Lujinxingia vulgaris: one gene and its partner. The main gene of each other region encodes a partner of the protein of the gene in region 2 in a complex. Links are inferred from orthologs where the notes say so. Each region holds a gene or a part of one and is shown on either strand. Other genes may lie near its edges.

Region 1 (3,371 bases), on a different replicon or contig from region 2:
ACGTAGGGATCACTCATGATCTTGAAGGCCAGCGCGCTGAAGGGCTCATCGTCGGAGGCCGCGCGGCGCACCATGTCATCTTCGCCGGGCTCGCCGAGACCTTCGGTCAGGCGCTTGTAGGCGTCGGGGGTGACGCCATCGATCGCCGGGACATCGACCGGGGCCGGGAGGTAGCGGATGACGGCGTCAAGCAGGGGCTGGACGCCTTTGTTTTTGTAGGCCGAGCCGCAGAAGACCGGCACGATCTCAAGCGCGAGCGTGCCCTTGCGCACGGCGCGACGGATCTCGTCTTCGGTGAGGGTTTCACCTTCGAGGTATTTGTCCATGAGCTCTTCGTCGAGCTCGGCGCAGATCTCCAGAAGTTCTTCGCGCGCGGCCTGGGCCTCGTCTTTGAGTTCTTCGGGGATCTCGAGGATGTCGTACTCGGCGCCGAGCGACTCATCGTGCCAGACGATGGCGCTCATGGTGACGAGATCGATGACGCCGCGGAAGCCGTCTTCGGCACCGATGGCGATCTGCATGCGCACCGGGCGGGCTTTGAGGCGATCGACCATCATCTGCACGACGCGATCGAGATCGGCGCCGATGCGGTCGAGTTTGTTGACGAAGGCGATCCGGGGGACCTTGTAGCGGTTGGCCTGGCGCCAGACCGTTTCGGACTGGGGCTCAACGCCGCCGACGCCGCAGAAGACCGCGATGGCACCGTCGAGCACGCGCAGCGAACGTTCGACTTCCATGGTGAAGTCGACGTGGCCGGGGGTGTCGATGATGTTGATGCGGTGTTTGACGTCGTTGGTCGACCAGTAGCAGGTGGTCGCGGCGCTGGTGATGGTGATGCCGCGCTCGCGCTCCTGCTCCATCCAGTCCATTTCGGCCGCGCCGTCGTGGACCTCGCCAATCTTATGCGACTTCCCTGTGTAGAAGAGGATGCGCTCGGTGGTCGTGGTCTTACCGGCGTCGATATGCGCCATGATGCCGATGTTGCGGGTCTTTTCGAGAGATAGACTTCGTGCCACGGTCGCCCTGCCTGTGTGAAGGTCGCAGTTGGGATCGCTTATGTCCCCGGTTCTCGGGGGAAGCGAGAGCAGATGGAGCGGGACTGGAAGGTGGATCATTCCAGCCCGAAGGAAAGTAAAACGCGAAGACCCGGTCAGGCCTTATCGGCTCGGAAGGGAGCGATAAGGACCTCACCGGGTCTTCGGAGGGCACCGTCCGATGCGCCTGATGGAGCATGTGCGCGTCGGGGGGAGCCCGGCGCGGGTATTACCAGCGGTAGTGCGCGAACGCGCGGTTGGCCTCGGCCATACGGTGCACGTTCTCTTTGTTACGCACGGCGGTGCCGCGGTTGTTCGACGCGTCGAGGATCTCGTTGGTGAGCTTGTCGACCATCGTCTTTTCGTTGCGGGCACGCGCGGCCTGGATCAGCCAGCGGATGGCCAGGGCGGTGCGGCGCTCGGGGCGGACTTCGACGGGCACCTGGTAGGTGGAACCACCGACGCGGCGCGAGCGAACTTCAACCATCGGACGCAGGTTGTCGATGCTGCGCTTGAAGACGCGGAGGGGATCTTCGCCACCAGTCTTCGACTCGATGACATCGAGGGTATCGTACATGATGCGTTCGGCGGTGGACTTCTTGCCGTCGCGCATCATGACGTTGACAAACTGGGTGATCAGCTTGTCGTTGAACTTGGGATCCGGGAGGATCGGGCGCTTCTGGACCACTCTTCTTCTTGGCATGACTTAAGCTCTCAATTCGTAGGTGCGAAGGCCCGACACAGGTCGCCAAAGCGAGCCACCGGGCGAAAAATCGCGAGAAATCCGGGGCGTTTTAGCGCGGCTTCTTGGTGCCGTACTTGCTGCGGCCCTGACGGCGGGACTGGACGCCGACGGCGTCGAGGGTGCCGCGAACGATGTGGTAGCGCACACCGGGCAAGTCTTTGACACGACCGCCACGGATGAGCACGACACTGTGCTCCTGGAGGTTGTGTCCCTCACCGGGGATGTAGCTGGTGACTTCCATACCGTTGGTCAGACGAACACGAGCGACCTTACGAAGCGCGGAGTTCGGCTTCTTGGGAGTCGTGGTGTAGACGCGGGTGCAGACACCACGCTTCTGCGGGCAGCTCTTAAGAGCCGGCGCCGTCGTCTTGGAGACAATCTTTTTGCGACCTTTGCGAACCAGTTGGTTAATCGTGGGCATACATGTACCTGTTTGTCGCACCTACGAGAGGCGCGTTGCACCATATCGGAGACATCACCGTCTGCGGGGCTGCTTACCCCATCGGATGGTGACGGGCAACTTAGAGCGGCGAATTTCGTTTGCGGAAGCCACCGAGGAGCGTGTGGTCGGGCATGACAAAGGCCAGACCGGGGGGCTTCGGACGGCGGATTATAGAAAGGCGTCTTGCGATGTCAAGCGTGGATCGTTGTGGAGCGGTGATCGAGGATCGCAAGGCATAGAGTGGCTACGCAGAAGATGGCGTGGGCGTTGGAGATCGGGGCGATGCGGGCCTCTTCCCGGTGAGAGCGTCCAGGGGGGTGTAGGTGGAGGGATCGCGGGCAAAGAGGCGCACGAGGTCGGGAGGAGTGCCGATCTCCAGCCAGGCGTGGCCTTCGGGGCGAGGCTTGAGGCGCAGGCCGACGATGAGCTTTGAGGGGATGCCGCGTCTGGCGAGCATGTGGCGGGCGGCCAGCGCGCGGGGGGCGCAGCGGGCGCCTGGGATAAGGCGGCTTGTGCGAAGAACGCTTTGCTCGATGGCAATAGCGAGCGCGTGATGCGCCTCGGGTAGTGAGGGGGCGCGATCGCGGCCGCGCCGGGGCAGGAGGCGATCGCTTGCGGCGCGCGCGCGATCCCAGCCGGTGGTTTCGATAAGAAGGTGTGCGGCGGCGACCAGGGCAAAAGCCTCTGCGTGGCGGACGCCGGCGGCGACGAGGCGTCGAAGGGGCATCAGTGCGCCTCGGCGTTGGTGCCCAGGGCGTGGGCGATGGCGTCGAGCTGGGTGAGGGTGTTTGCGCCGCGGCGAAACTCCACGCGGGTCAGTGGCGAGGTGCGCAGCAGGCGCATCGCGCGGCGAAAGCGGGCCTCGTCGGCAGCGGGATCGGCCTGGGAGAAGGCAAAACACTGGTCGAGGAGGAGCGCGGCGGCGTGTCCGCCGCGGGGTTGGGTCAGCTCGAAGTCACGATCGGAGTGCGGCTCGCCGCCCAGGCTGAAGAGGTGGGTCAGGGGCAGCGCGCGGCCGGAGGCGGGGGCGTCGGGGAGTACGAAGATGCGTTTGGGATCGGGCGAGGGTGTGGGAAGGCTTATGCTGGCCTCGGGGATGGCGTCCTGCGGGAGGGCCAGTCGGAGTGAGGGGGCGCCGGCCAGCAGGAGG
Region 2 (3,859 bases):
TCGACGACGCTGTCGATGCGCTTGTAATGGTTGTGCACGGCCACCGCCAGGTTGCGCTTGGCCTTCTCCTGGCCGATCACATACTGATCGAGGATCTCTTTGATCTCGATAGGCTTGGGCACGTTGGCGATGCCGCTGGAGCGGCCCTCTCGCTCGACCTCCTGGTCGATGATGTCGCCGCACAGCCCGATGCATTCATCGCAGATGTAGACGGTGGGGCCGGCAATCAGCTTCTGCACGTCGCGCTGACTCTTCCCGCAGAACGAACAGCACAAGTTGGCGTGACCGCCGCTGCCTTTCTTCGCCATGAGATATCCTGGTGTCACTGGTCATGCTGCGCCCGCTTCATCGCGAAGACCTTGTGCCTTCACGCTCGGGCTGCTTCTACCCTCGAAAAACGGTGGGTTTCGGGGAGGCATTCCCCGAAACCCACCGGGGCACGTCACGCATCTTATCGAGCGCGCCGTACCGACTTCAACCTCCTGACGACGCCGCAGCCGGCGCCCCCTTACTTCTCGGGCTGATCCTGCTTGGCCCGCGGGCTGATCACCTCATCGACAAGCCCGTACTCCCGGGCGTCTTCGGCGCTCATGAAGAAGTCGCGATCGGTATCGCGCTCAATATTCTCCAGGCTCTGGCCGGTGTGGCGAGCCAGGATCCCGTTGAGCGTCTCGCGCAACTTCAAGATCTCGCGGGCCTGAATATCAATGTCGGTCGCCTGACCACTCAAGCCCCCCATCAGAGGCTGGTGAATCAAGATCCGCGAGTTGGGCAGGCTAAAGCGCCGCCCCGGCTCGCCGGCCGCCAGCAGCACCGCGCCCATCGAGGCGGCCTGCCCCAGACAGATCGTGGTCACCGGCGCTTTGACGTACTGCATGGTGTCGTAGATCGCCAACCCCGCCGTCACACTCCCGCCCGGGGAGTTGATGTAGAGCGAGATCTCCTTTTCGGGATCATCGCTCTCCAGAAAGAGCAACTGGGCGATGATGGAGTTGGCGATCTGATCGTTGACCTGAGTACCCAGAAAGATAATCCGGTCTTTGAGCAGTCGACTGAAGATGTCCCAGCCACGCTCTCCGCGGTGGGTTTGTTCGACGACGTTGGGGATAAAGGCCATGACTCGCTCCTCGTGGTACTGCTTAACGTTTCGACGCACACATCATTCGACTGCTCAACCGACACGCGGCTCCGCCTATTCGTGATGCTTATTCGGAGGCTTCCGCGTCGTCGTCTTTCTTGGTGCTCTTCTTCTTGGTCGCCTTCTTCTTCGGCTTGGCCTCGGCCTCGCCATCGTCAGCGCCCTCGTCCTTCTTGGTGCTCTTCTTCTTGGTCGCCTTCTTCTTCGGCTTGGCCTCGACCTCTTCCGCCGGCGCCGCTTCGGCTTCTTCAGCCTCTTCGGTGGGCCACTCCACGTCCACGATCTCGGCGTCGGCCAGCAACTTCGCGCGCACCTTCTCGAGCAGCGCGGAGGCCTGAGCCTGGCGGAAGCGATCCTGGTTCTGCATCACAAAAGCCCGGTACTGCTGGGCGTTGGCTCCAACCTCGGCACCGCGGCGCTCAAAGTAAGCGGAGAGATCCTCTTCTTCGACCTTGAGGTTCTCTTTGCGGGCGATCTCCATGAGCAAGAACTCACGCTTGATCTGCTCGACGACATCCTCGCGGATGCTCTCGGCGATGGCCTCCACGCTCAACCCGAACTGCGCCGGATCGATGCCCTGCTGCGCGAACATCTGCAGACGCTGGCGCGCCGCCTGGGTGACCTGCTCATCGAGGAAGCTCGGCGGCAGCTCAAAGCTGTTCTGCTCCAGAAGCGACGTCATCATCGAGTCGATCGCCAGCTGCTCAGCCTCTTTCTGACGCTGCTCTTCGAGCCGCGCGCGGATCGCCGAGCGAACCTCCAGAAGCGTCTCGCCCTGACCGGTGGTCTTGGCGAACTCATCGTCGAGCTCCGGAAGCACCTTACGCTCGACCTTGGTCACGGTCAGGCGGATCGGCAACTTCTGGCCACGCAGCTCTTCGACCGGGAAGTCGTCCTGAGCGTCGATCTCGGAGTCGACCACCGCGTCGAAGCCCTTGCCGGTGAGCGCATCTTCGATGCCCGGCAGGGTCTGACCCGAGCCGATCTCAACCTGCACGCCAGTCGAACGCATATCTTGAAGTTCGGGGTGATCGCCCACGGCCTCAAAGTCCACGGTGACGATGTCGCCCGTCTCGATGACCTCACGGGTGACCACCGGCTCGAGCTTCGAGTTGTTCTGACGCAGGTTCTCAAGCTCGGCGTCGACGGCCTCATTGGCGATCTCCGCCTTGGGCTTCTCGACCTTCACACCCATATATCCTATCGGATCGATCTCGGGGCGCAGCTCGTAATCCACCGTGAACTTCAGCTCACCGCCATCTTCCAGGGGAATGTCGGTGACCTGGGGCACGCCCACGTGCAGGACGTTCTCGGTCTCTTTGAGCATCTTGTTGACGTTATCGCTGACGAGATCTTCGATCACGTCGCGCATCACCGCCTGCCCGTAGCGCTGCTTCATCACCGAGAGCGGGATCTTCCCCTTGCGGAAGCCCGAAATTTTGACGCGGTTCGAGAGCTGACGCAGGGCCTTATTGACCTGACGATTGTACTCTTCCGCCTCTACCGTGATCGTCGCGCTACGCGTCAACTCGCCAGTCTCTTCGACCTGATGTGCCATCGGCTTGCTCTCCTTAAGCAGTGCTGCCGTCCTCGTTTACACCCCGGGTTGGGGGTGGGGATCGGCCTGATCATCGGCGCCTTAAGCCCCTTATCATGCAGGGCCAAAACGCCTGGTGTTTGTGGTGGCGACTCGCCACTGCGAGCGCCGGTGATGCAGCGGGCTGCCGCCCTTTATAAAGGCGCGGCAAACCTCCATACGAGAGGGGGGACTCGAACCCCCACGGGTTACCCCACTGGAACCTAAATCCAGCGCGTCTACCAATTCCGCCACTCTCGCGTGCGGTGCCTGTCGTTCCAACGATGAAAACGCGTACAAACGATAAAAGCCGAGCCGGGCAGACGCCTCGACCCGGCTTTGGCCGTCATCGCAGGCGACGTCGGCGCGCCGCCTTACTCTCATTATGGGCCAGGAAGGAATCGAACCTTCAACCTGCGGATTAAGAGTCCGTTGCTCTACCGATTGAGCTACTGGCCCCGTCTGGCACGCGCGCTGGGCCGGCGCGTCCCGTCACGTTGAGCGCGCCCGGCAGGATTCGAACCTGCGACCTACGGATTCGAAGTCCGGCGCTCTATCCAGCTGAGCTACGGGCGCTGATTTCGCGGCCCAAACCGCGAAACGAAGCGTCTTATGCCACCCCCACCCCTATCGTTCAAGTGTTTTTTTGCCCTTTTTAGGCTGCCCCCCAACCCCTTCGCCACCATCTTCGGAGCACTGCGAGACGCCGGCCGCCCCTCGATCGCGCACCAACGAAAAAACGCCTCACCGCACGACTGCGATAAGGCGTTTTTTTGAGGGTGGATAACGGGATTTGAACCCGTGACCTCTGGCACCACAAGCCAGCGCTCTAACCGACTGAGCTATACCCACCGTGCCGACACCGGCCCAAAAAGGTTGGGCGTCGAACAGGCCGGGAAGTTAATGAGCGTTGAGGCCTCTGTCAAGCGATTCCTGAGGGGTGAAACGCGTTTTTTTTACAGATGCCCCACGCCACCCTCGCTCCGGCGTTGACTTTGCCTTCACCGCGCTACGTTTAGAGCCGGTGGCGGGCCGCTGAAGCTCGGCCCACCTACTTCTGGTACACTCTGAGGGGAAACGCCGCTGCGGGCGATTGTGTGCCGCCCGGGGCACGCCCGAATCTCCACCTCGCCAACTGACCTTTT

What was found. Proteins that work in one complex are often made in the same cells at the same time.
Region 1: the proteins of tig (region 2) and rpsG are in contact, whole or in part, in a crystal structure (PDB 3GTY), measured with the Thermotoga maritima proteins. The link is inferred for Lujinxingia vulgaris from one-to-one orthologs. Residues at the interface, in WP_004081061.1 of Thermotoga maritima: Glu122, Val124, Val129, Leu130, Tyr133, Glu188, Gly259, Ile262, Tyr263, Glu266, Ser270, Glu273, Gln274, Glu277, Arg308, Gln311, Ile312, Ser315, Tyr316, Glu325, Arg329, Arg336, Leu363, Phe366, Trp367, Arg373, Leu377, Arg381, Leu384, Glu387; in WP_004081843.1 of Thermotoga maritima: Lys34, Lys52, Lys55, Glu59, Arg62, Gln63, Glu66, Asn67, Lys69, Val71, Arg95, Ala109, Lys110, Lys111, Gly112, Arg113, Pro114, Glu117, Glu121, Ile124, Ala125, Tyr127, Asn128, Asn129, Thr130, Gly131, Lys135, Asp139, Arg142, Met143.

Annotation. Positions count from the first base shown.
Region 1 is NZ_VOSM01000009.1:133,015-136,385, forward strand. What follows is about bases 1-2,872. They hold rpsG (30S ribosomal protein S7), read right to left. Parts: upstream 1,738-2,872; coding sequence 1,264-1,737; downstream 1-1,263. Other genes in these bases: fusA (elongation factor G), read right to left, coding at 1-1,016; rpsL (30S ribosomal protein S12), read right to left, coding at 1,829-2,200; FRC98_RS16525 (lasso peptide biosynthesis B2 protein), read right to left, coding at 2,466-2,872. Also shown: more of FRC98_RS16525, read right to left, coding at 2,873-2,948; FRC98_RS16530 (HPr kinase/phosphorylase), read right to left, coding at 2,948-3,371.
Region 2 is NZ_VOSM01000013.1:79,644-83,502, reverse strand. Bases 452-3,313 are described here. They hold tig (trigger factor), read right to left. Parts: upstream 2,697-3,313; coding sequence 1,206-2,696; downstream 452-1,205. Other genes in these bases: clpP (ATP-dependent Clp endopeptidase proteolytic subunit ClpP), read right to left, coding at 509-1,156. Also shown: ATP-dependent Clp protease ATP-binding subunit ClpX, read right to left, coding at 1-308. UniProt on the Bacillus subtilis protein: Involved in protein export. Acts as a chaperone by maintaining the newly synthesized protein in an open conformation. Functions as a peptidyl-prolyl cis-trans isomerase.